3 regions of the Actinoplanes octamycinicus genome follow, and region 2 is predicted to be linked to each of the others. Evidence: predicted binding sites of a transcription regulator. Region 2 holds the regulator's gene; each other region holds the start of a gene.

Evidence for each region. The regulator HrcA, encoded in region 2, represses chaperone genes, less so after heat shock. The targets are predictions, from matches to a motif close to GGTTNGCACNCTCNNNNNGAGNGTGCNAACC.
Region 1: the regulator HrcA is predicted to act here: its motif matches at 3,680-3,710, upstream of groES (co-chaperone GroES).
Region 3: the regulator HrcA is predicted to act here: its motif matches at 5,270-5,300, upstream of groL (chaperonin GroEL).

Annotation. Positions count from the first base shown of each region.
Region 1 covers NZ_JACHNB010000001.1:2,611,809-2,618,993, forward strand. Annotated here, with positions in the region: gene BJY16_RS11850 (ABC transporter ATP-binding protein) at 1-1,336, shown strand, start outside; gene groL (chaperonin GroEL) at 1,346-3,001, opposite strand; gene groES (co-chaperone GroES) at 3,241-3,549, opposite strand; gene BJY16_RS11865 (class I SAM-dependent methyltransferase) at 3,772-4,950, shown strand; gene ybaK (Cys-tRNA(Pro) deacylase) at 5,025-5,507, shown strand; gene BJY16_RS11875 (sugar ABC transporter substrate-binding protein) at 5,832-6,938, shown strand; gene BJY16_RS11880 (ATP-binding cassette domain-containing protein) at 7,059-7,185, shown strand, end outside.
Region 2 covers NZ_JACHNB010000001.1:3,269,914-3,277,098, reverse strand. Annotated here, with positions in the region: gene BJY16_RS14710 (IS110 family RNA-guided transposase) at 1-1,081, shown strand, start outside; gene dnaJ (molecular chaperone DnaJ) at 1,220-2,359, opposite strand; gene hrcA (heat-inducible transcriptional repressor HrcA) at 2,394-3,416, opposite strand; gene BJY16_RS14695 (DUF4870 domain-containing protein) at 3,529-4,014, shown strand; gene hemW (radical SAM family heme chaperone HemW) at 4,074-5,276, opposite strand; gene BJY16_RS14685 (enoyl-CoA hydratase-related protein) at 5,460-6,236, shown strand; gene BJY16_RS14680 (hypothetical protein) at 6,297-7,157, shown strand.
Region 3 covers NZ_JACHNB010000001.1:1,315,518-1,322,702, forward strand. Annotated here, with positions in the region: gene BJY16_RS05875 (Ig-like domain-containing protein) at 1-1,256, shown strand, start outside; gene BJY16_RS05880 (winged helix-turn-helix transcriptional regulator) at 1,193-2,134, opposite strand; gene BJY16_RS05885 (MFS transporter) at 2,160-3,401, shown strand; gene groL (chaperonin GroEL) at 3,461-5,083, opposite strand; gene BJY16_RS05895 (GNAT family N-acetyltransferase) at 5,461-5,967, shown strand; gene BJY16_RS05900 (hypothetical protein) at 5,967-6,419, shown strand; gene thrC (threonine synthase) at 6,708-7,185, opposite strand, start outside.

The sequences.
Region 1 (7,185 bases), 660 kb from region 2:
CGGGCTGGTGGTGGTCGCGCTGATCGCGGTGGACCCGGTGCTGGCCGCCCCGCTGCTGGTCGGCGTGCCGATCACGGTGGCCGGCACCCGGTGGTACGTGCGTCGTGCCCCGTCCGGCTACCTGCGGCAGAACGCGGCGTACTCGGAGGTGACCGACGGGCTCACCGAGACGGTCGAGGGGGCCCGGACGGTGGAGGCGCTGGGGCGGCAGGGGCAGCGGGTGGCGCGTACCGACCGGGACCTCTACCGGTCCTGGCGGGCCGAGCGGTACACGCTGTTCCTGCGCACCGTCTGGTGGCCGGTGATCGAGGTCAGCTACGTGATCCCGATGGTCCTCACGCTGCTCACCGGCGGCTGGATGTACCTGCGCGGCACGGTCACGCTGGGCGCGCTGACCGCCGCCGTGGTCTACGTCCAGCAGCTGATCCACCCGCTCGACCGGCTGCTCTCCTGGCTGGACGAGCTGCAGGTGGGCGCGGCGTCGCTGGCCCGGCTGCTCGGCGTGGCCGAGGCGCCGCAGCCGCCGCGGCGGGACGCGCCGGCGCCGGACGGCAGCCCGCTCGAGGTACGCGGTGTGCGGTTCGGCTACGTCGAAGGGCGCGAGGTGCTGCACGGCGTCGACCTGACCCTGCGGCCCGGCGAGCGGCTCGCCGTGGTCGGCCCGTCCGGCGCCGGGAAGTCCACGCTGGGCCGGCTGCTGGCCGGCCTGCACCAGCCCACCGAGGGCAGCGTCACGGTCGGCGGGGTGCCGCTGAGCGAGCTCGCCCCGGACCGGCTGCGGGCCGAGGTGGCGCTGGTCAGCCAGGAACACCACGTCTTCGTCGGGACGCTGCGGGACAACGTGGCGATGGCCCGGCCGCGGGCCCCGGAGCCGGACGTCCGGACCGCGCTGGCCGCCGTGCACGCCCTGGAGTGGGCGGACGGGCTGCCGGACGGGCTGGACACGGTGATCGGCGACGGCGGGCTGCCGCTGACCGCCGCGCAGGCGCAGCAGGTGGCGCTGGCCCGGCTGATCCTGGCCGACCCGCACACGCTGGTGCTGGACGAGGCGACCGCGCTGCTCGACCCGCGGGCGGCGCGGGACCTGGAACGCTCGCTCGCCGCGGTGGTGCACGGGCGGACCGTGGTGGCGATCGCGCACCGGCTCTTCTCGGCGCACGACGCGGACCGGGTCGCGGTGGTCGAGGACGGCCGGATCACCGAGCTCGGGTCGCACGACGAGTTGGTCGCGGCGAACGGGTCCTACGCGGCGCTGTGGCGGGAGTGGCAGGGCGAGGCCCCGGAGAAACCCCCGGACACGGCAAGGGCGCGCCCCCGGGAGGACGCGCCCTTGTGAGACAACCGGTCAGAAGCCCGGACCGTGCTGGTGGCCGTGCCCGTGGCCGCCGTGGCTGTGCCCGTGACCGCCGCCCGCCGCGGGGGCCGGCTCGGCCGGCTTCTCCACCACGAGGCTCTCGGTGGTCAGCAGCAGGCCGGCGATCGAGACGGCGTTGGAGACCGCGTTGCGGGTCACCTTCACCGGGTCGATGATGCCGGCCGCGGCCAGGTCCACGTACTCGTCGGTGGCCGCGTTGAGGCCGTGGCCCCAGCCCAGCTCGCCGACCTTGCCCACCACGACGTAACCGTCGTGGCCGGCGTTCTGAGCGATCCAGCGCAGCGGCTCGACCAGCGCCTTGCGGACGATCGAGACGCCGATCGCCTCCTCGCCGGACAGGCCCAGGCCGCCGTCGAGCTCCGTGGCGACCTGCGCGAGGGCGGCGCCGCCGCCGGGGACGGTGCCCTCCTCCACGGCCGCCTTGGTCGCCGCGATGGCGTCCTCGATGCGGTGCTTGCGCTCCTTCATCTCGACCTCGGTCGCAGCACCGACCTTGATCACCGCGATGCCGCCGGAGAGCTTCGCGAGCCGCTCGGACAGCTTCTCCCGGTCCCAGTCGGAGTCCGACGCCTCGATCTCCTTGCGGATCTGCGCGACCCGGTCGGCGACCTCGGCGGCGTTCCCGCCACCGTCGACGATGGTGGTGTTCTCCTTGTCGACCACGATGCGCCGGGCGCTGCCCAGCTGCTCCAGGCCGACCTGGTCGAGCTTGTAGCCGAGCTCGGGGGCGATCAGCTCGCCGCCGGTGGCGATCGCCAGGTCCTGCAGGATCGCCTTGCGCCGGTCACCGAAACCCGGGGCCTTCACCGCGGCGACCTTGAGGGTCTTGCGCAGCGAGTTGACCACCAGGGTGGAGAGCGCCTGGCCCTCCACGTCCTCGGCCACGATCAGCAGCGGCTTGCCGGTCTGCAGCACCTTCTCCAGCAGCGGGAGCAGCTCCTCGATGCTGGAGATCTTCTGCGTGGTGAGGAGGATGTGCGCGTCCTCCAGCACCGCCTCCTGCGACTCGGCGTCGGTCACGAAGTTCGGCGAGATGAAGCCCTTGTCGAACTGCAGACCCTCGGTGACGTCGAGCTCGGTGTGCAGCGCCGAGCCCTCCTCGACGGTGATCACGCCGTCCCGGCCGACCCGGTCCATCGCCTCGGCGATCAGCTCACCGATGGTGGCGTCCTGGGCCGAGATGGTGGCCACGTTGGCGATCGCCTTGTGGTCGGCGACCTCGACGGCCTTGCCCAGCAGCGCCTTGGAGACGGCCTCGGCGGCCTGGTCCATGCCCCGCTTGAGGCCGATCGGGTTGGCGCCCGCGGTGACGTTGCGCAGGCCCTCGCGGACCAGCGCCTGCGCCAGCACGGTGGCGGTGGTGGTCCCGTCGCCGGCGACGTCGTTGGTCTTCGTCGCCACCTCCTTGACCAGCTGCGCGCCAAGGTTCTCGTACGGGTCGGTGAGCTCGATCTCCTTGGCGATGGTGACGCCGTCGTTGGTGATCGTCGGAGCGCCGAACTTCTTGTCCAGGACGACGTTGCGGCCGCGCGGGCCGAGAGTGACCTTGACCGTGTCGGCGAGCGTGTTGACGCCGTGCTCCAGCAGGTGCCGGGCGTCGTCAGAGAAACTGAGGATCTTCGCCATGTATAGGTCCCTTCACGCGCCGACGCCCTGCCCCGATCCAGGGCTTGCCCTGCCGATCACCCGGGGCTGCGGCGTGCCCCAGGCGGCGCCTGGCGGCGTCCGCGGAAAGGCCACATACAACACCGGTATGCGACCTTTCCGCAGCCGACGCCAGCCACCACCTGAGCCGCGCCTCGCACTCGGGTGATCGGCAGGACAAGCCCTGGCGGAACAGGGCGTCTGCACAGTCGGTTTAGGTCTTACTTCTCGATGACCGCGAGGACGTCGCGGGCGGAGAGCACCAGGTACTCCTCACCGGCGTACTTGACCTCGGTGCCGCCGTACTTCGAGTAGAGGACCACGTCGCCGACCTTGACGTCGAGCGGGACGCGGTTGCCCTTGTCGTCGATCCGGCCGGGGCCGACGGCGAGGACGGTGCCCTCCTGCGGCTTCTCCTTGGCGGTGTCGGGGATCACGATGCCCGACGCCGTGGTGGTCTCGGCCTCGTTCGCCTGAACCACGATGCGGTCCTCGAGCGGCTTGATCGCAACCTTGGTCGCGGTAGTCACGGGCATACCCTCCTGGGTACAGGTTTCGCCGGCCTTGAACCAGGCCAGTCAATGCCTCATGCCACCGGGCGGGGCCGTCGTCGCGGGTGCCGGTCCGCCTGGTGCCTAACCGCCACGAGCAAGCCCGGGCGGCTGGCACCCTCATGTTGAGAGTGCTAATCGGAGATTATGCCGGAACTAGCACTCCGTCAACCAGAGTGCCAACCTGTCACGCCGGGGAGAATGCCTGGTGTGACCCCTGAACTCCTTGCTCTCCTGCAGACCCCGGAAGGGGCTCGTGCGCTGGCCGTGGCGGCCGAGGTCGGCGACGGTGAGCCGCTCGCCGCGGCCTCGGCCTTACGGGCCCGGGGCTTCGGCGCGGAGCTGGCCGCCGCCGCTCTCACCCAGGCTAGTTTGCGCCGCCGGGCAGCGATGAAGTTCGGCCCGGACGCCGCCGGAATGTTCTTCACCCGGAACGGTCTGGAGCAGGCGACCCGCGCGGTGGTCGCGGAGCGCCGGGCTGCCCGGCTGGCCGCCTCCGGCGTCGCGACCCTGGCCGATCTGGGCTGCGGGCTGGGATCCGACGCGCTGGCCGCGGCCCGGCAGGGGATCGCGGTGTACGCGGTGGACGCCGACCCGGGCACCGCCGCGCTGGCCGCCGCGAACGCCGCGGCCGCCGGCCTGGCCGAGCTGATCACCGTGACCTGCGCCGACGCCACCACGGTCGAGGTGGAGAAGTTCGACGCGGTGTTCGCCGACCCGGCCCGCCGGCAGACCGGCCGGGGCCGGGTGTTCGACCCGAAGGCGTACTCGCCGCCCTGGGACTTCGTCGCCGGGCTGGCCGGGCGGGTGCCGCGGACGGTGCTCAAACTGGCCCCCGGCATCGACCACGCGCTGCTGCCGCCGGGCGCCGAGGGGGAGTGGGTGAGCGTCGGCGGGGACCTGGTGGAGGCCGCCTTCTGGTGCGGCCCGCTGGCGTCCGCGCCGCGCCGGGCCACCCTGGTCGGCCTCGGTGAGCTGACCGGCTCGGGTGTCGAGCGGGCCCCGGTCGGGCCGGTCGGCGCCTGGTTCTACGACCCGGACCCGGCGGTGGTCCGCTCGCACCTGGTGGCCGAGTTCGCCGCCGGGATCGGCGGGCGGCTGGCCGACCCGGAGATCGCCTACGTCTACACCGACGACCCGGTGGACACGCCGTTCGCCCGGCGGCTGGCGGTGACCGACGTGCTGCCGTTCTCGCTGAAGCGGCTGCGCGCGCTGTTCCGGGAGCGCGGCGTCGGCACCCTGGAGATCCGCAAGCGCGGCTCTGCGCTGGTCCCGGACCAGCTCCGCAAGGATCTGAAGCTGTCCGGGCCGCACGCGGCCGGGCTGGTGCTGACCCGGGTGGACGGCGCGCCGACGGCGTTGGTGACCGCGCACTCCTGAGGACGGAACGGAAACGTCGTAACGGGTCCGAATCGGGCGTTCGGGAAGATCGCCCCGGGAGTACCGTGCGACCCATGCCGAAGAAGGCGGCCGGCACCCCGGCCACTGCGCTGCTGGCCGCGGAGCGGGTTCCGCACACCCTGCATCCGTACGAGGTGTCGCCGGACGCCCCGAACTACGGCGCCCTGGTCGCGGGGGCTCTGGGAGTGGCGCCGGAGCGGCTGTTCAAGACTCTGGTGGCCGAGGTGGACGGCCGGCTGGTGGTCGGCGTCGTGCCGGTCACCGGCGATCTCGACCTGAAGGCGCTCGCCCAGGCGGCCGGCGGCAAGCGGGCGGCGCTGGCCGACCGTGCCGCCGCCGAGCGCAGCAGTGGGTACGTGCGCGGCGGGATCAGCCCGCTCGGGCAGCGCAAGCGGCTGCCCACGGTGATCGACGAGTCGGCCACCGGTCTCGATTTGATGTACGTCTCGGCCGGCCGCCGCGGCCTCCAGGTCGCCTTGGCGCCCGCCGACCTGGTGCGCCTGACCAGCGCGACCGTCGCCCCGATCAGATCCTGACGAGGAGTTTCCGGGAATCTTGTGGGTTCCTGAGACCTTCGGAGTTGATCTTACTTAGCGTTACCTTGTGCCGTGGGTTTCGCGACTTTCAGGGCCGCCTCGTCCGGGTTGGGTGGCGGCCGTGTTGCGCGATTGTTATCCCTCGTTACGAGATAGATCACTGAGGTGACTTGTGTTCCAGGCCACCGCCGGAATACGTTGCCGGGCACAACAAACCGGTTCCTGATCCATCGGCGCCCAGGGGAGCGACACTCCCAGGCACGCACCAACCCCTGACAAATCCGAACGAAGGCTCCGGATTTACCCCCCGAAAGGACATACGGAATGCGTAAGGGACTGTTCGCCCTTGCCGCCGTCGGCCTCCTGGCCACCGGCAGCATGGCCGCCTGCGGCGACGACAAGAGCGACGACACCGCGACTGGCAGCGGCACCGGCGCGAAGGCCGGCAAGGTCGGCGTGATCCTGCCCGACACCAAGAGCTCGGCTCGCTGGGAGACGGCGGACACCAAGTACCTGACCGAGGCGTTCAAGGCCGCGGGCGTCGAGGCCGAGATCAAGAACGCTCAGGGCGACAAGAACTCGTTCCAGACCATCGCCGACGGCATGATCCAGAGCGGCGTCAAGGTTCTGATGATCGTCAACCTGGACTCCGGCACCGGTAAGAACGTCCTGGAGAACGCCAAGAAGGCCGGCATCGCGACGATCGACTACGACCGTCTGACGCTGAACGGTGGCGCGAACTACTACGTCTCGTTCGACAACAACGAGGTCGGCAAGCTGCAGGGCCAGGGCCTGGTGGACTGCCTCACCGCGGCCAAGGCGGTCAAGCCGGTCGTGTCGTACCTGAACGGCTCGCCGACCGACAACAACGCCACCCTGTTCAAGGAGGGCTACGACTCGGTCCTCAAGCCGAAGTTCGACTCGGGCGAGTTCGTCAAGGGCCCGGACGACGCGGTTCCGGACTGGGACAACGCCAAGGGCGGCACCATCTTCGAGCAGCAGCTCACCAAGAACCCGAAGATCGCCGGCGTGCTCGCCGCGAACGACGGTCTCGGTAACGCGGCCATCGAGGTGCTGAAGAAGAACAAGCTGAACGGCAAGGTCCCGGTGACCGGCCAGGACGCCACCGTGCAGGGTCTGCAGAACATCCTCGCGGGCGACCAGTGCATGACCGTCTACAAGGCGATCAAGAAGGAGGCCGACGCGGCCGCCGAGCTGGCCATCGCGCTGGCCAAGGGCGAGAAGCCGACCACGGCCACCGGCACCGTCACCGACCCGGAGTCCAAGGCGACCGTTCCGTCCGTGCTGCTGAAGCCGGAGGCGATCACCAAGGAGAACGTCAAGAAGGTCGTCGACGACGGCTTCGTGACCAAGGCGGAGCTCTGCACCGCTGCGTTCGCCGACGCCTGCACCAAGGCGGGCATCAGCTGATCTGCCAGCACTCCTGCTGACACCGGCGACGGCGCCGTCCACGCTCTTCGCGTGGGCGGCGCCTGAGTCGGTTCGGCAGACCCCCTGAACGGCCGGTCACCGAACGAAGGAGAAACATCCGTGGCCGCGACACCCCTCTTGGAACTGCGCGGGATCGACAAGAGTTTCGGTCCTGTCCAGGTCCTCCACGATGTCGAGCTCAGCGTGTACCCCGGCGAGGTCACCGCCCTGGTGGGCGACAACGGCG
Region 2 (7,185 bases):
CACCGACACCGGTGGCTACCAGCAGATGCTCGCCGCCGGCCGCCGTCACGCCGGCCGGGTGTGGGCGGTCGAGGGCTGTAACGGCATCGGCCGGCACCTGGCCCAGCGGCTGGTCGCCGACGGCGAAACCGTGCTGGACGTCCCGGCGAAACTCGCCGCGAAAGCCCGCAACTTTGACACCGGGCACGGCCGTAAAACCGACGGTCACGACGCGCACCACATCGCGGTGACCGCCCTGCGCACCCCGGGCCTGCGCCGCGTTCACGCCGACGGCGCCACCGTCGCGCTGCGGCTGCTGGCCGACCGCCGCGACCAGCTCGGCGCCACCCGCACCGAGACCATCAACCGGCTGCACCAGCTACTGCTCGAACTGATCCCCGGCGGCGCGAAGAAGAACCTGACCACCGACCAGGCCCGCACCCTGCTCGAACGCGTCAGCGTCCCGGCCGGCGACATCGTCACCGCCACCCGCTATCAGCTGGCCGGCGACCTGGCCGACGAGCTCACCACCCTGGACACCAAGATCAAAGCAGCCAACCGGCAGCTGAAGACCGTGCTGGCCGCCACCGGCACCCAGCTGACCAGCCTCAACGGCATCGGCCCCTCCGGCGCCGCCCGCCTGCTCGGCGACATCGGCGACATCAGCCGCTTCCCGACCCGCGGGCACTTCGCCACCTGGAACGGCACCGCCCCCATCGACGTGTCCTCCGGCGACAACCATCATCACCGGCTCAACCGGGCCGGGAACCGGCGCATCAACCGGGTCCTGCACATCATGGCCATCACCCAGCTCCGCTTCGACACCCCCGGCCGCGCCTACTACCAGCGCAAACGCGCCGAAGGCAAAACCGCGATGGAAGCCATGCGAGCGTTGAAACGACGCCTGTCCGACACCGTCTACCGCCAAATGATCAAAGACGACCACACGGCACAACAGACAGCGACGGGTCCGGGAGGACACACGGGGGCGACTCTGAACTCCAGCGCGGCCGACCCAAACCCCAAGATCGACACTTCGGAAAAGTCACAACCCGGACCCGCCAACCACCACCCTAAAACACCCCTCACACCAACCCCTTGACAGAGGGGTGCCGGGAGCATGCGATCCGCACCCCAGCGGACCTGCGTCAATGAAGAACTTGATCTTGGAAGAGTGGCGGTCGGCGGAAAGGCGGGCCGGAAAGCTGCAGGGGGCGCTGATCAGCGCCCCCTGGCTCGATCAGTGGCCGTTGAAGGCGTCCCGCATCCGGCTGAAGAACCCGCCCTGCTTGCTCAGCTCGGCGACATCCTCCCCGCGCGTCTTCGCGAAGTCGCGCAGCATCCGCTCCTGGTCCGCGGTCAGCTTGGTCGGCGTCTTCACGTCGAGGTGGACGAAGAGGTCGCCCCGGCCCTGACCACGCAGGTGCGGCACCCCCTTGCCCCGGATGCGCAGCGTGCTGGCCGGCTGTGTGCCCGGTTTGACCTCGATGTTCTCCTCGCCGTCGAGGGTCTTGATGGTCATCCGGGTGCCGAGCGCGGCGGCCGTCATCGGCAGCGTGACGCGGCAGTGCAGGTCGTCGCCCTTGCGGGAGTAGACGTCGTGCGGGCGCTCGTGGATCTCCACGTAGAGGTCGCCGGCGGTGCCGCCGCCCGGGCCGACCTCGCCCTGCTGGGCCAGGCGGATCCGCATGCCGTCCTCGACGCCGGCCGGGATCTTCACGGTCAGCGAGCGGCGGGTGCGGATCCGGCCGTCGCCGGCGCAGGTCGGGCACGGGCTCGGGATGATCGTGCCGTGGCCCTGGCAGTTCGCGCAGGGGCGGGACGAGACGACCTGGCCGAGGAAGGTGCGCTGCACCGACTGCACCTCGCCGCGGCCGCCGCAGACCTCGCAGGTGGCCAGGTGGGTGCCGGGCGCGGTGCCGGCGCCGGAGCACTGGGTGCAGAGCACCGCGGTGTCCACGGTGATCGGCGCCTCGACGCCGAACGCGGTCTCCACCAGGTCCAGCTCGAGGCGCAGGATGGCGTCGGCGCCGGGCCGGGTGCGCGGCCGCGGCCCCCGCGAGCCGCCGCCGGCCGCGGTGCCGAAGAACGCGTCCATGATGTCCTGGAAACCGACGAACGGGCCGGCCCCGCCGGGACCGCCGCCGGGCGCGCCGCCGCCGGGCGCCAGCGGGTCACCGCCGAGGTCGACGATCTGCCGCTTCTGGTCGTCGGAGAGGACCTCGTACGCCGCGTTGATGTCCTTGAACTTCTCGTGCGCCTCCGGATCGGGGTTGACGTCCGGGTGGTACTGCCGAGCCAGTTTGCGGTAGGCGCGCTTGATCTCGTCGTCGGTGGCTTCCCGGCTCACGCCGAGAATTCCGTAGTAGTCCTTGGCCACGGGGTTTGGAGTCCTCAATGTCTGCGCGGATCCGTCAATTCTGTGCCAACAGGTCGCCAACGTAGCGTGCCACTGCACGAACAGTAGCGATGGTGCCGGGGTAGTCCATCCTTGTCGGCCCCAGCACACCGAGCCCACCAACGATCGTCGCACCCGGTCCGTAACCCGTGCTCACCACGGACGCCGACCGGAGGTTGTCGATCTCGTTCTCGTCGCCGATCCGGACCCGGGTGGTGCTCGGCTCCAGGTCACCGATCAGCTTGAGGAGGATGACCTCCTCCTCGAGCGCTTCGAGCACGGGACGCAGCGTGCCCTGAAAGTCCAGCACACCGCCGCGAGTGAGGTTGGCGGTCCCGGCCAGCGCGAGGCGCTCCTCACTCCGCTCGACCAGCGTCTCGAGCAGGACGGTGGCCAGACATGCCATGGTCCCCCGGCGCTCCGGGGTGCACTCCTCGACGAGTTTCTGCACCAGGGGCGGGGTGTCTGCCAGTTTTTGGCCGGCCAGCTTCTCGTTTACCCGCCGGCGCAGGTCCCACACGTCGCCCTCGGGAACCGGGGCGGGCATCTCGACCAGGCGCTGCTCGACCCGGCCGGTGTCGGTGATCATCACGAGCATCAGCCGGGTGGTGGAGATCGGGACCAGCTCCAGATGGCGCACCGCCGAGCGGGACAGGCTCGGATACTGCACCACCGCGACCTGCCGGGTGAGCGTGGCGAGCAACCGGACGGTGCGGTGCACCACGTCGTCGAGGTCGACCACGCCGATCATGAAGCGCTCGATGGCGCGGCGCTCGGCCGGGCTGAGCGGCTTGATCCGGGTCAGGCGGTCGACGAAGAGCCGGTAACCGGCGTCGGTGGGCACCCGGCCGGCACTGGTGTGCGGCTGCCGGATGTAGCCCTCCTCCTCCAGCACGGCCATGTCGTTGCGCACCGTGGCCGGGGAGACGCCGAGCTGGTGACGCTCGACCAGCGACTTGCTGCCGACCGGCTCGCGCGTTTTCACATAATCCTCGACGATCGCCCGCAGAACCTCGAGCTTGCGGTCATCCAGACTCATATGACCCCTCCCTCTGGCACTCGCGCGGACAGAGTGCCAGTCTACTTCGTGGCAGGCGGCAACGCGATGATCGAGAGTCCGCCGTTGTTCGATCTCCGATAGGTTGCTGGCCATGACCGAGCCGCCTCGACCGCCAGGTGACGGGTACCCTACGTCCTCCGGAGACGCCTACCCTCCCCCGCCGGGACCGGGATATCCGCCGCCTCCGCCCTACGGCCCGCCGTCCGGCGGATACCACCCGGGCCTTCCGCCGCTGAGCGCCGAGGACCGCACCTGGGTCCTGGTCGCCCACCTGGGCGGCGCGGCCGGCGCGTTCCTCGGCGGCGGCTGCGCCGGCTGGGTGGCGCCGCTGATCTCGCTGCTGGCCCGGGGCGAGCAGTCCGCCACGGTCCGCGCCGAGTCGGTCAAGGCGCTGAACTTCCAGGTGCTCTGGTCGATCATCGCGGTGATCGGCTATGCCACGTTCTGCTTCGGCGTGGGGGCGGTGATCGCCGGGATCGCCTGGCTGTTCGCCACGATCGCCGGCGTGCTCGCCGGGATCAAGGCGGCCAACAACGAGTCGTTCCGCTACCCGGTGAGCGGCCGCTTCCTGAGATGACCGGTCGCCTCCCGCGGTGATCGGTCGCCTCCCCTGGCGACCGGTCACCGGTGACCGATTCAGACCAGGTCGCGGATCACCGCGTCGGCCAGCAGCCGGCCGCGCAGCGTCAGCACCAGCCGGCCGGCCGCGTAGGCGTCCGGCTCCAGCAGGCCGTCGCCGAGGGCCTGGGCCGCGCCGCCCGGGTCCACCCGGTCCAGCGGGATCCCGGCACGCAGCCGGACCCGCAACATCACGTCCTCTACGTGCCGGTCCTCGGCGCTCAGCAGCTCGCGCCCGTGACCTGGGGAAACCCCATCATTCAAGCGATTTGCGTACGCCGAGGGGTGCTTCACGTTCCACCAGCGCACCCCGCCGACGTGGCTGTGCGCCCCGGGACCCAGCCCCCACCAGTCGGCGCCGGTCCAGTAGAGCAGGTTGTGCCGGCACTCGCCGCCGGGCCGCGCCCAGTTGGACACCTCGTACCACCCGAGGCCGGCCGCGGTGAGCGCCTCCTCGGCGGCCAGGTAGCGGTCCGCGGCCACGTCGTCGGAGGGGAAAGGCAGCTCGCCCCGGCGCATCCGGGTGGCCATCCGGGTGCCGTCCTCGACGATCAGGGCGTACGCGCTGACGTGGTCCACCCCGGCGTCGATCACGGTGCGCAGCGAGCGGGCGAAGTCCTCCGGGGCCTCACCCGGGGTGCCGTAGATCAGGTCCAGGTTGACGTGCCCGAAGCCGGCGCGCCGGGCCTCCTCGGCGGCCTGCGGCGCGCGGCCGGCGGTGTGCTTGCGGTCCAGGACGCGCAGCACGTGCTCGGCGGAGGACTGCATGCCGAGCGAGATCCGGGTGAAGCCGGCGGTGCGCAGGTCTTTCAAATACGACAGATCCACAGATTCTGGATTCGCCTCGGTGGTCACCTCGGCGCCGGCGGCCAGCCCCCAGGTCCGGTCGACGCCCTCCAGGATCTTTCCCAGATCTTTTGCCGTGAGCAGCGTCGGCGTGCCGCCGCCGACGAAGACGGTGTCCACCCCGCCCCGGGGCTGGATCACCTTCGCGGCCAGCTCCAGCTCCCTCAGGACGGTGTCCGCGTACTCGTCGCGGCTCGCCCCGGCACCCAGTTCGCTCGCGGTGTACGTGTTGAAGTCGCAGTAGCCGCACCGGCTGGCGCAGAACGGCACGTGGACGTAGACCGCGAAACCGTCACCGCCCACGTCGCGGGTGGCTTCGTCGGGGAGCGACCCGTCCGCGGGAACGGGTTCGCCATCAGGAAGTGCGCCGGCCATCCGCCAAGTGTGCCCGGTCCCGGCCGGGCGGAGTGTGCCCGGTCCCGGCCGGGCGGAGTGTGCCCGGTCCCGGCCGGGCGGAGTGTGCCCGGTCCCGGCCGGGCGGAGTGTGCCCGGTCCCGGCCGGGCGACCGCCTGTGGATGGCCGCGGCCGGCGACCAAGGAAGCGTTAAGGTGCCGGACATGGATCTGGTCGGTACCGTCACCGTCGCCGGGGTGACCACTCTCACGCTGGACAGCCCCGCGAACCGCAACGCCCTCTCCCGCGCGCTGATCACCGAGTTGCGCACCGCACTCGACGCCGCGGCCGCCGACCCGGAGACCCGGGTGGTGGTGCTCTCGCACACCGGCCCGGTCTTCTGCTCCGGGGCCGATCTCAAGGAGACCGCCGCCACCGCGCCGGGTGAGCGCCTGCCGGTCGAGCTGATGGCCGACCTGCTCGCCGAGATCTGGGAGTTCCCGAAACCGGTGGTGGCCCGGATCGCCGGGCCGGCCCGGGCCGGTGGCCTGGGCCTGATCGGCGCCGCCGACCTCGCGGTCTGCGCCCGGTCGGCGACCTTCGCGTTCACCGAGGTCCGGCTCGGTGTGATCCCCGCGGTGATCAGTGCCACCGTGCTGCCCCGGCTGGCGCCGCGGGCCGCCGCCGAGCTCTACCTGACCGGCGACGTCTTCGACGGCGCCCGGGCCGCGGAGATCGGCCTGGTCACCGCCGCCGTTCCGGACGACGATCTGGACCGGACGGTGGCCGGCTACTGCGCTTCGCTGATCAAGGGTGGCCCGTTGGCGCTGGCCGGGACCAAGCAGCTGCTGCGCCGGACCAGGTCGGAGTCCATCCGCGCCGAGCTGGCCGACCTCAGTGACCGGTCCGCCGGATACTTCACCTCGGCCGAGGGCCGGGAGGGCGTCGCCGCCCGCCGTGAGAAACGTGACCCGAATTGGGTTCCGGCGCAGTCACGATGATCTCCGTGCGCTCGTTGATTAGGCTTGGCGTCCATACGTGAGGCGGCCATACATGAGGAGGTGCGGGTGCGGGTCAAGCCAGTGGTCGGGGTGCTCGCCTCGCTCGTCCTCATCGCCGTGGTCAGTGTGATCGTCGTCCTGCATCAGAACCCGGGCGCCATCAAGCTGCCCCGGATCGGGCCGGAGTGCACGGTCCGCGCCGACGGCGAGGTCACCCTGGACTCGGTGCAGATGGCCAACGCGGCCACCATCGCGGCGGTCGGCATCCGCCGGGAGATGCCGGAGCAGGCCGTGGTGGTGGCGCTGGCCACCGCACTGCAGGAGTCCAAGCTGGAAAACCTGGACGACGGCGACCGCGACTCGGTCGGCCTCTTCCAGCAGCGACCCAGCCAGGGCTGGGGCACCTTCGAGCAGATCAAGAATCCGCGGTACGCGGCCGGCAAGTTCTACACCGCCCTGAAGAAGGTGAAGGGCTGGGAGGACATGCGGGTCACCGACGCCGCGCAGAAGGTGCAGCGCTCGGCGTACCCGAACGCGTACGAGAAGTGGGCGGACGAGTCCCGGGTGCTGGCCCGGGCGCTGATCGGCCGGGCCACCGGCGCGGTCGCCTGCACCGTCTCCGGCGCCCCGGTGCTGCGCGGCGCGGCCGCGGCGGCCGCCCTGCTGGAGGGCCTCAAGCTGGACTGGGGCAAGAAACTGGACGCCGCGAGCGCCGAGGCGGCCGGCCTCACCGTCTCGGTCAGCAACGCCAGCAGCGGCTGGCGGTACGCGCACTGGCTGGTCTCGCACGCCTCGGCGACCGGCCTCGAACGGGTACGTTTCGGTGGCCAGGAATGGCACGCCCCGGACGGAAAGTGGCAGCAAGTAACCACGGCGTCGGCCGGCGATGACGGCCGCGTCGTCGCCGAAGTCTTCAGCTGACGGCACTCTCCGCAACTTTCGGTGACTT
Region 3 (7,185 bases), 2.0 Mb from region 2:
TGCAGGCGGACGGCCGGATCCGGTACCTGCCGGCGGCCGGGTTCGCCGGGGCCGAGATCTTCCGGTATGTCATCCGCGACCCGCTCGGCAACACCGCACAGGCCCAGGTCACCGTGCTGGTCCGGGCCGCCCCGGCGGTGCTGCCGGACGTCGCGGCGGTGCGCGCCGGGCAGCAGGTCTCCGTGGACGTGCTGGCCAACGACACCGCGGCGATCCCGGGTGGCCTGACGATCACCGCGGTCAGCGCTCCGGCGCGGGGCACCGCGACGCGGTCCGGCGGCACGGTCCGCTACGCGGCGCCGGTCAACTGGACCGGACAGGACGATTTCCGGTACGCCGTCCGTGACGCCCTGGGCGGCACCGCCGAGGCGACCGTGACGGTGCTGGTCACCGACGTGACACCGCTGGCGGTGGCGGACTCACGGTTCACGCCGTACCGCAGAGCCGTGTCGATCCCGGTGCTCGCCAACGACCTGGACGAGACCGGCAGCCTCGAGGTGGAGGCGGTCACCCGGCCGGACCACGGCACCGCGACCGTGGACCGCCCGGACGCGGTCACCTACGTCCCGCCGGACGACTTCTCCGGGGTGGCGAGCTTCGTGTACACGGCGGGGGACGCGGTCGGGCACCGGACCTCGGCGACCGTGACGGTCGTGGTCGGGCCGCCGCCGGCGGTGCCGGACAAGGCGGTGACCACGCCGCCCGGGCAACCGGCCGGAATCCCGCTGCCCGCGGTCGACGGGCAGGGCCGCCCGGTGGTGGACCGGCGGATCACCCAGCCGGCGCACGGCAGCGCGCGGCTCAACTCGGACGGCTCGGTGACCTACACGCCCGACCCGGGGTTCGTCGGCGAGGACCGCTTCACCTACGAGATCGTCGACGCGGACGGCAACGTCGCCCTGGGCACGGTGGTGGTGACCGTCCCGCCGCCGTCCTCCCCCGCGCCGTCCGCCTCCCCGTCGCCGCCGGCGCCCAGCCCCGCGTCGCCGAGCCCGTCGCCGTCCCGCTCCACCGCGCCGTCGCCGAGCCCGGCCCGCCCGACCGCCAGCGTCCCGGCCGCGCCGCCGCCGGTCCGGCCCGTGCCACCGCCGCCCGGTCCCGGCCCGGCACTGCCGACGACCGGCATGCCGGGGCCGTCGCCGCGGAGCGTGACGGCGGCGGCGGCCGGGCTCACGCTGCTCGGGATGGCGCTTTACACGGCCGCGCCACGGGTCGGCCGACGCGGGTCGCGGGGCGGGCGCTCCGGGCGTACCTGAACGGGGGTCCGGTCGGTGACCGCGAGCAGCATCGCGTCGACCGACGCGGCCGGGTCGGTGACCGGGAACTGGACCTCGCGGATCGTGCCGGCCGGGTCGACCAGCATGGTCAGACGCTTGAGCCGGTCGGCGCCGCCGGCCCGGAAGGTGGGCAGGCGCAGCGCCGCGGCGAGCCGGCCGTCGGCGTCGGAGAGCAGGTCATAGGGCAGGGCGGCGTGGCTCGCGAAGGCGGCCAGCTGGTCCGGGCGCTGGGTGCTGACGCCCCGGATCCGGGCGCCGGCCGCGACGAACCGGTCGTGGCGGGCGGCGTAGGTGGTCGCCTCCAGGGTGCAGCCGCGGGTGCCGGGAATGTCCGTCCAGCGCGGCGGATAGCCCTGCGACTCCGGAGCGAAGGCGCCGGGGAAGCAGAACAGCACGGTCCAGGCGCCCGGCTCGGCGGGGCGGGCCGGTGCGCCGTCCTGCCGGGGCAGGGTCAGCTCCGGCAGCGCGCGTCCGAGCAGGGACCGCACCCGGCGCTGCTCGGCCGAGCCCTCCTCGGCGGTGGCGGTCAGCGAGCCGTCGCCGAGCACGTAGCGGTCGCCCCACTCCTGCAGGGTGAGCAGCACCGGGAGCAGGCCCTCGCCCTTGGCGGTGAGCAGGTAGTCGTGGCGGGGCGGGCGGTCGGTGTAGCGCCGGCGCTCCAGCACGCCGTGCTCGACCAGGGCGGCGAGCCGCTCGGCCAGGGCGCGGCGGCTCATCCCGAGCTCTTTCTGCAGCGCGTCGAAGCGGGTCACCCCGCCGGCCACGTCCCGCACGATCAGGAACGTCCACCAGTCGGTCAGCACCCCGAGGGCCTGGGTGATTCCGCAATCCACGTCTGTCAGGTCGACCTGCCTCACGGCCACCACTATAGTGCGTTCCATTATGAAACTTACTACGTTCTGGCGCTGGTGGACGGCGGGCGCGACGAGCCAGCTCGGTTCCGCGGTGGGCTCGGTGGCCCTGCCGCTGACCGCGCTGACCGTGCTGCACGCCTCCGCCCTCGAGATGGGACTGATCACCGCCGCGACCTACCTGGCCTACCTGCTGATCAGCCTGCCGGCCGGCGTGATCGTGCAGCGTCTGCCGCTGCGCGGCTTCCAGGTCGGTGCGGACCTGACCCGGGCGCTCGCGGTGGCCTCGATCCCGCTCGCCTGGTGGCTGGACGCGCTCTCGGTGACGCAGTTGATCGTGGTGGCCCTGGTGATCAGCTTCGGCGACGTGCTCTTCGACGTGGCCAACCAGACGTTCCTGCCGACGATCGTGCCGGCCGCCCAGCTCCAGGCGCGGAACAGCCTGACCTCCGGCACCCACGCGGCCACCCAGCTCGGCGGCCCGTCACTGGGCGGGCTCGCGGTCCAGGTGTTCGGACCGGTGCCGACCCTGCTGGTCGACGCGGTCAGCTACCTGTTCTCCGGCGCGCTGCTCGGCTCGCTGCCGGCCCGCCGCACCGAGGCGCCGACCGGCGACCGGACCCCGATGGCCGCGCTGATCCGCGAGGGCTGGCGCTACGTCACCCGGCACCCGATCATCGGTCCCGGCATGTGGGTGGCCACCTCGGTCAACTTCGTCTGCGGGGCGCAGATGGCGCTCTTTGCCTACTACCTGGTCCGCGACCTGCACGCCGCGCCCGGCCTGGTCGGCCTGCTGCTCGCCGCCGAAGGCGTGGGCACACTGATCGGGGCGGCGCTGACCACCCGGTTCACCGCCCGGTTCGGCACCGCCCGCGGGCTGATCATCGTGGGCTTCACCGGGGTGGCCGGGGCGCTGCTCATCCCGCTGGGCGCCGGAGCCGCCGGCTACCTGGCCTTCGCCACCGGGAACCTGATCTTCGCGGCCTCGGTGGTGGTGCTGAGCGTGACCACCCGGACCTACCGGATGACGCAGAGCCCGCCCGAGCTGCTGTCCCGGGTGATCGCGACGGTGAAGTTCGTGTCCTGGGGCGCGATCCCGCTCGGCGGCCTGCTCGCCGGGGCGCTGGCCGGTCCGCTCGGCGCCCGGACCACCCTGCTGATCTTCGGGGCGCTGACCGCGATCTGCCCGGTGATCTACCTGCTCTCCCCGGTGCGCGGGCTGCGCGACCTCACCGATCACGCCGCCGCCGGGCGGGAGATGCAACCGGCCTGAGACACGGAACGGGCGGGCCGCTCGCGCGACCCGCCCGGTTCTGTCTGTTACGGCTGGACTCAGAAGTCCATGTCGCCGCCGCCGGGGCCGGCCGGCGCAGCCGGGGTCTTCTCCGGCTTGTCGGCCACGACGGCCTCGGTGGTGAGGAACAGCGCGGCGATCGACGCGGCGTTCTGCAGCGCCGAGCGGGTCACCTTGGCCGGGTCGATGATGCCCGCGGCCAGCAGGTCCACGTACTCACCGTTCGCGGCGTTGAGACCGTAACCGGCCTCCAGGTTGCGCACCTTCTCCACGACGACGCCGCCCTCGAGGCCGGCGTTCACCGCGATCTGGCGCAGCGGGGCGTCCAGCGCGACCTTGACGATGTTGGCACCGGTGGCCTCGTCGCCGGACAGGTCCAGCTTGTCGAACGCGGTCTTGCCGGCCTGCACCAGCGCGACGCCACCACCCGGGACGATGCCCTCCTCGACGGCCGCCTTCGCGTTGCGAACGGCGTCCTCGATGCGGTGCTTGCGCTCCTTGAGCTCGACCTCGGTGGCCGCGCCGACCTTGATCACCGCAACGCCGCCGGCCAGCTTGGCCAGACGCTCCTGCAGCTTCTCACGGTCGTAGTCGGAGTCCGAGCGCTCGATCTCGGCGCGGATCTGGTTGACCCGGCCCTGGATCTGCTCGGCGTTGCCGGCACCGTCGACGATGGTGGTCTCGTCCTTGGTGATGACGACCTTGCGGGCCTGGCCCAGCAGGGACAGGTCGGCGGCGTCCAGCTTGAGGCCGACCTCCTCGCTGATGACCGCGCCACCGGTGAGGATGGCGATGTCCTCGAGCATGGCCTTGCGGCGGTCACCGAAGCCCGGGGCCTTGACGGCGACGGACTTGAAGGTGCCACGGACCTTGTTGACGACCAGGGTGGCCAGGGCCTCGCCCTCGACGTCCTCGGCGATGATGATCAGCGGCTTGCCGGACTGCATGACCTTCTCGAGGACCGGGAGCAGGTCCTTGACCGCGGAGATCTTGCTGTTGGCGATCAGGATGTAGGGGTCGTCGAAGACGGCCTCCATCCGCTCGGCGTCGGTCATGAAGTACGCCGAGATGTAGCCCTTGTCGAAGCGCATACCCTCGGTGAGCTCGAGCTCCAGGCCGAAGGTGTTGCTCTCCTCGACGGTGATGACGCCTTCCTTGCCGACCTTGTCCATGGCCTCGGCGATGATCTCGCCGACCGTGGTGTCACCGGCGGAGATGGACGCGGTGGAGGCGATCTGCTCCTTGGTCTCCACGTCCTTGGCCAGCTGCTGCAGGCCCTCGGAGACGCTGGCCACGGCGGCCTCGATGCCCCGCTTCAGGGCCATCGGGTTCGCGCCCGCGGCGACGTTCCGCAGACCCTCGCGGACCAGGGCCTGGGCCAGGACGGTCGCCGTCGTCGTGCCGTCACCGGCGACGTCGTCGGTCTTCTTGGCGACCTCCTTGACCAGCTCGGCGCCGATCTTCTCGTACGAGTCCTCGAGCTCGATCTCCTTGGCGATGGATACACCATCGTTGGTGATCGTGGGGGCGCCCCACTTCTTCTCGAGGACCACGTTGCGGCCCTTCGGGCCGAGGGTCACCTTGACCGCGTCGGCGAGCTGGTTCATGCCCCGCTCGAGGCCCCGGCGAGCCTCCTCGTCGAATGCGATGATCTTGGCCATACGGCGTTGTCCTCCCGGACATCCGCGGTTTCGGGCCGAGGGCCCGTCCCCGCACACTGAGGAAGTCTGTGGACGTCACCACCTGGCGATGTGACGTCCTCAGGCCGAGCCGGATAGCCCGCGACGACCGGTTTCGTGCCGCGGCGCCGATGGCGGCGACGCGACCGGAACCCCACCGTCCCGACCTGCTGGCACTCACGGGTCGCGAGTGCCAATCACTTGTTTAGCACTCCCGGGTACCGAGTGCAAGAAACCCCATCTTCCCGCGAAACCCTCGGGTGCGGTCCGGAATCCGGCTAAAGATCTTCATGCGCAGCTCAGGACGGTTTTGCGGCAAGACGGTTGTGGCCGGCCGCCGCGACGAGTAATGAGGACGCATGGAGAACTGGACCGTGCGCCGGGTCACCCCCCGGGACGCCGGACGGATGCGCGCCCTGCGGCTCGAGATGCTCGCGGACAGTCCCCTCGCCTTCCTGGAGACCCTGGCCCAGGCCGCCGCCCGCTCGCACGAGGGCTACGCGCAGCGGCTCGGCATGTCGGCCGACGGCCCGGAGCTGTCCCAGTTCATCGCCGACCCGGGTGACGGGCCGCTGCTCGGGCACGCCGGCGGCACCGCGATCCCGGACGAGCCACACGTCACGGTGGTCTTCTCGGTCTATCTGACGCCGGCCGTCCGGGGCGGCAAACTGCTCGCCCAGCTGGTCGACGCGGTCGCCGACTGGTCCACCGCGGCCGGGCGGCACGAGCTGATGCTCGAGGTGGTGGTCGGCAACGGGCGGGCCGTCCGGGCGTACGAGAAGCTGGGTTTCCAGGACACCGGGGTGCGCCTGCCGCACCCGACCGTGCCGGTCCTGACCCAGCTGCAGATGCGCCGGAGGATGTGATGTCACCCCGGCGCTGGCATGTCACCCGGACGGTGCTCACCGCGGCGAACGGGACCACCGGCGCCGGGCTGCTGCTCGCCCTGGCCACCCGCACGAAGATCCGGCGCGGCCGGGACGGCGTGCTGATCGCCGAGGGGTGGAAACTGCCGATGCCGCCGGCGTCCTGCTTCACGGTCGGCTCGGTGATCATCACCCGGCGGTCGGCGGAGTGGCTGCTGGCCGAGGAGCGGGCCGCGCTGCTGGCGCACGAGAGCCGGCACGCCGGGCAGTACGCGGTGCTCGGGCCACTCTTCTGGCCGGCTTACTGGGTCGCTTGTGGCTGGTCCTACGTGGCGACCGGATCCTTCGGCGTGCGGAATTACTTCGAACGCCGGGCCGGGCTGCGCGACGGCGGCTATCCGGAGGATCTGCCACTGCGACCCTGGGTGGAGCGGGTGTTCCGCCGCCGCTGAGACCGGCCATCCGGGGCCGCTGAGACGGCCTAACGCGGCCGCTGAGACTCGGCCCGCCGCCACCGGTGAGATTTGGTCGGGAGGACGGACGCACAACGCCTCCGGCACGAAGCCATTGGGTCAGCGTTGGGTCGTTGGGTCCCTCGGAGATTGTCGCCAAGCTCAGGTGAGGGGCCACTTACGGCGTCGCGTCCTCCCGCGACAAGCATCCTGCCGATCCGGAGATCGGCGCGCAAGTCCTCGGAGGAAGGAATATTCGACAACCGGCAGATGTCCGGTTACTGTCCGCTATCCGAGCAGGCCGGCCTCGCGCGCGCCGCGCAGCGACGGCTTGATCCGGTGGGTCGGGCCGACCTCGGCGGAGATCGCGTCCAGCGTCTTCAGACCCTCGCCGGTGTTGTAGACGACCGTCTCCTTCGCCGGGTCCAGCTTGCCGCTCTCCACCAGCTTCTTCAGCACCGCGACGGTGGTGCCGCCGGCGGTCTCGGCGAAGACGCCGGTGGTCTCGGCGAGCAGCCGGATGCCCTCCCGGATCTCCGCGTCGTCCGCGTAGTCCATCCAGCCGCCGGTGCGGCGGACCGCCTCGATCGCGTACGGCCCGGCGGCCGGGTCGCCGATGTTCAGCGACTTGGCGATGCCGGTCGGCTTGACCGGGGTGATCACGTCGGTGTCGTTGTGCAGCGCCACCGCGATCGGGTTGCAGCCGGCCGACTGCGCGCCGAAGACCGTCCAGCCGCCCGCCGGCGCCTCGGCCAGTCCGATCTCG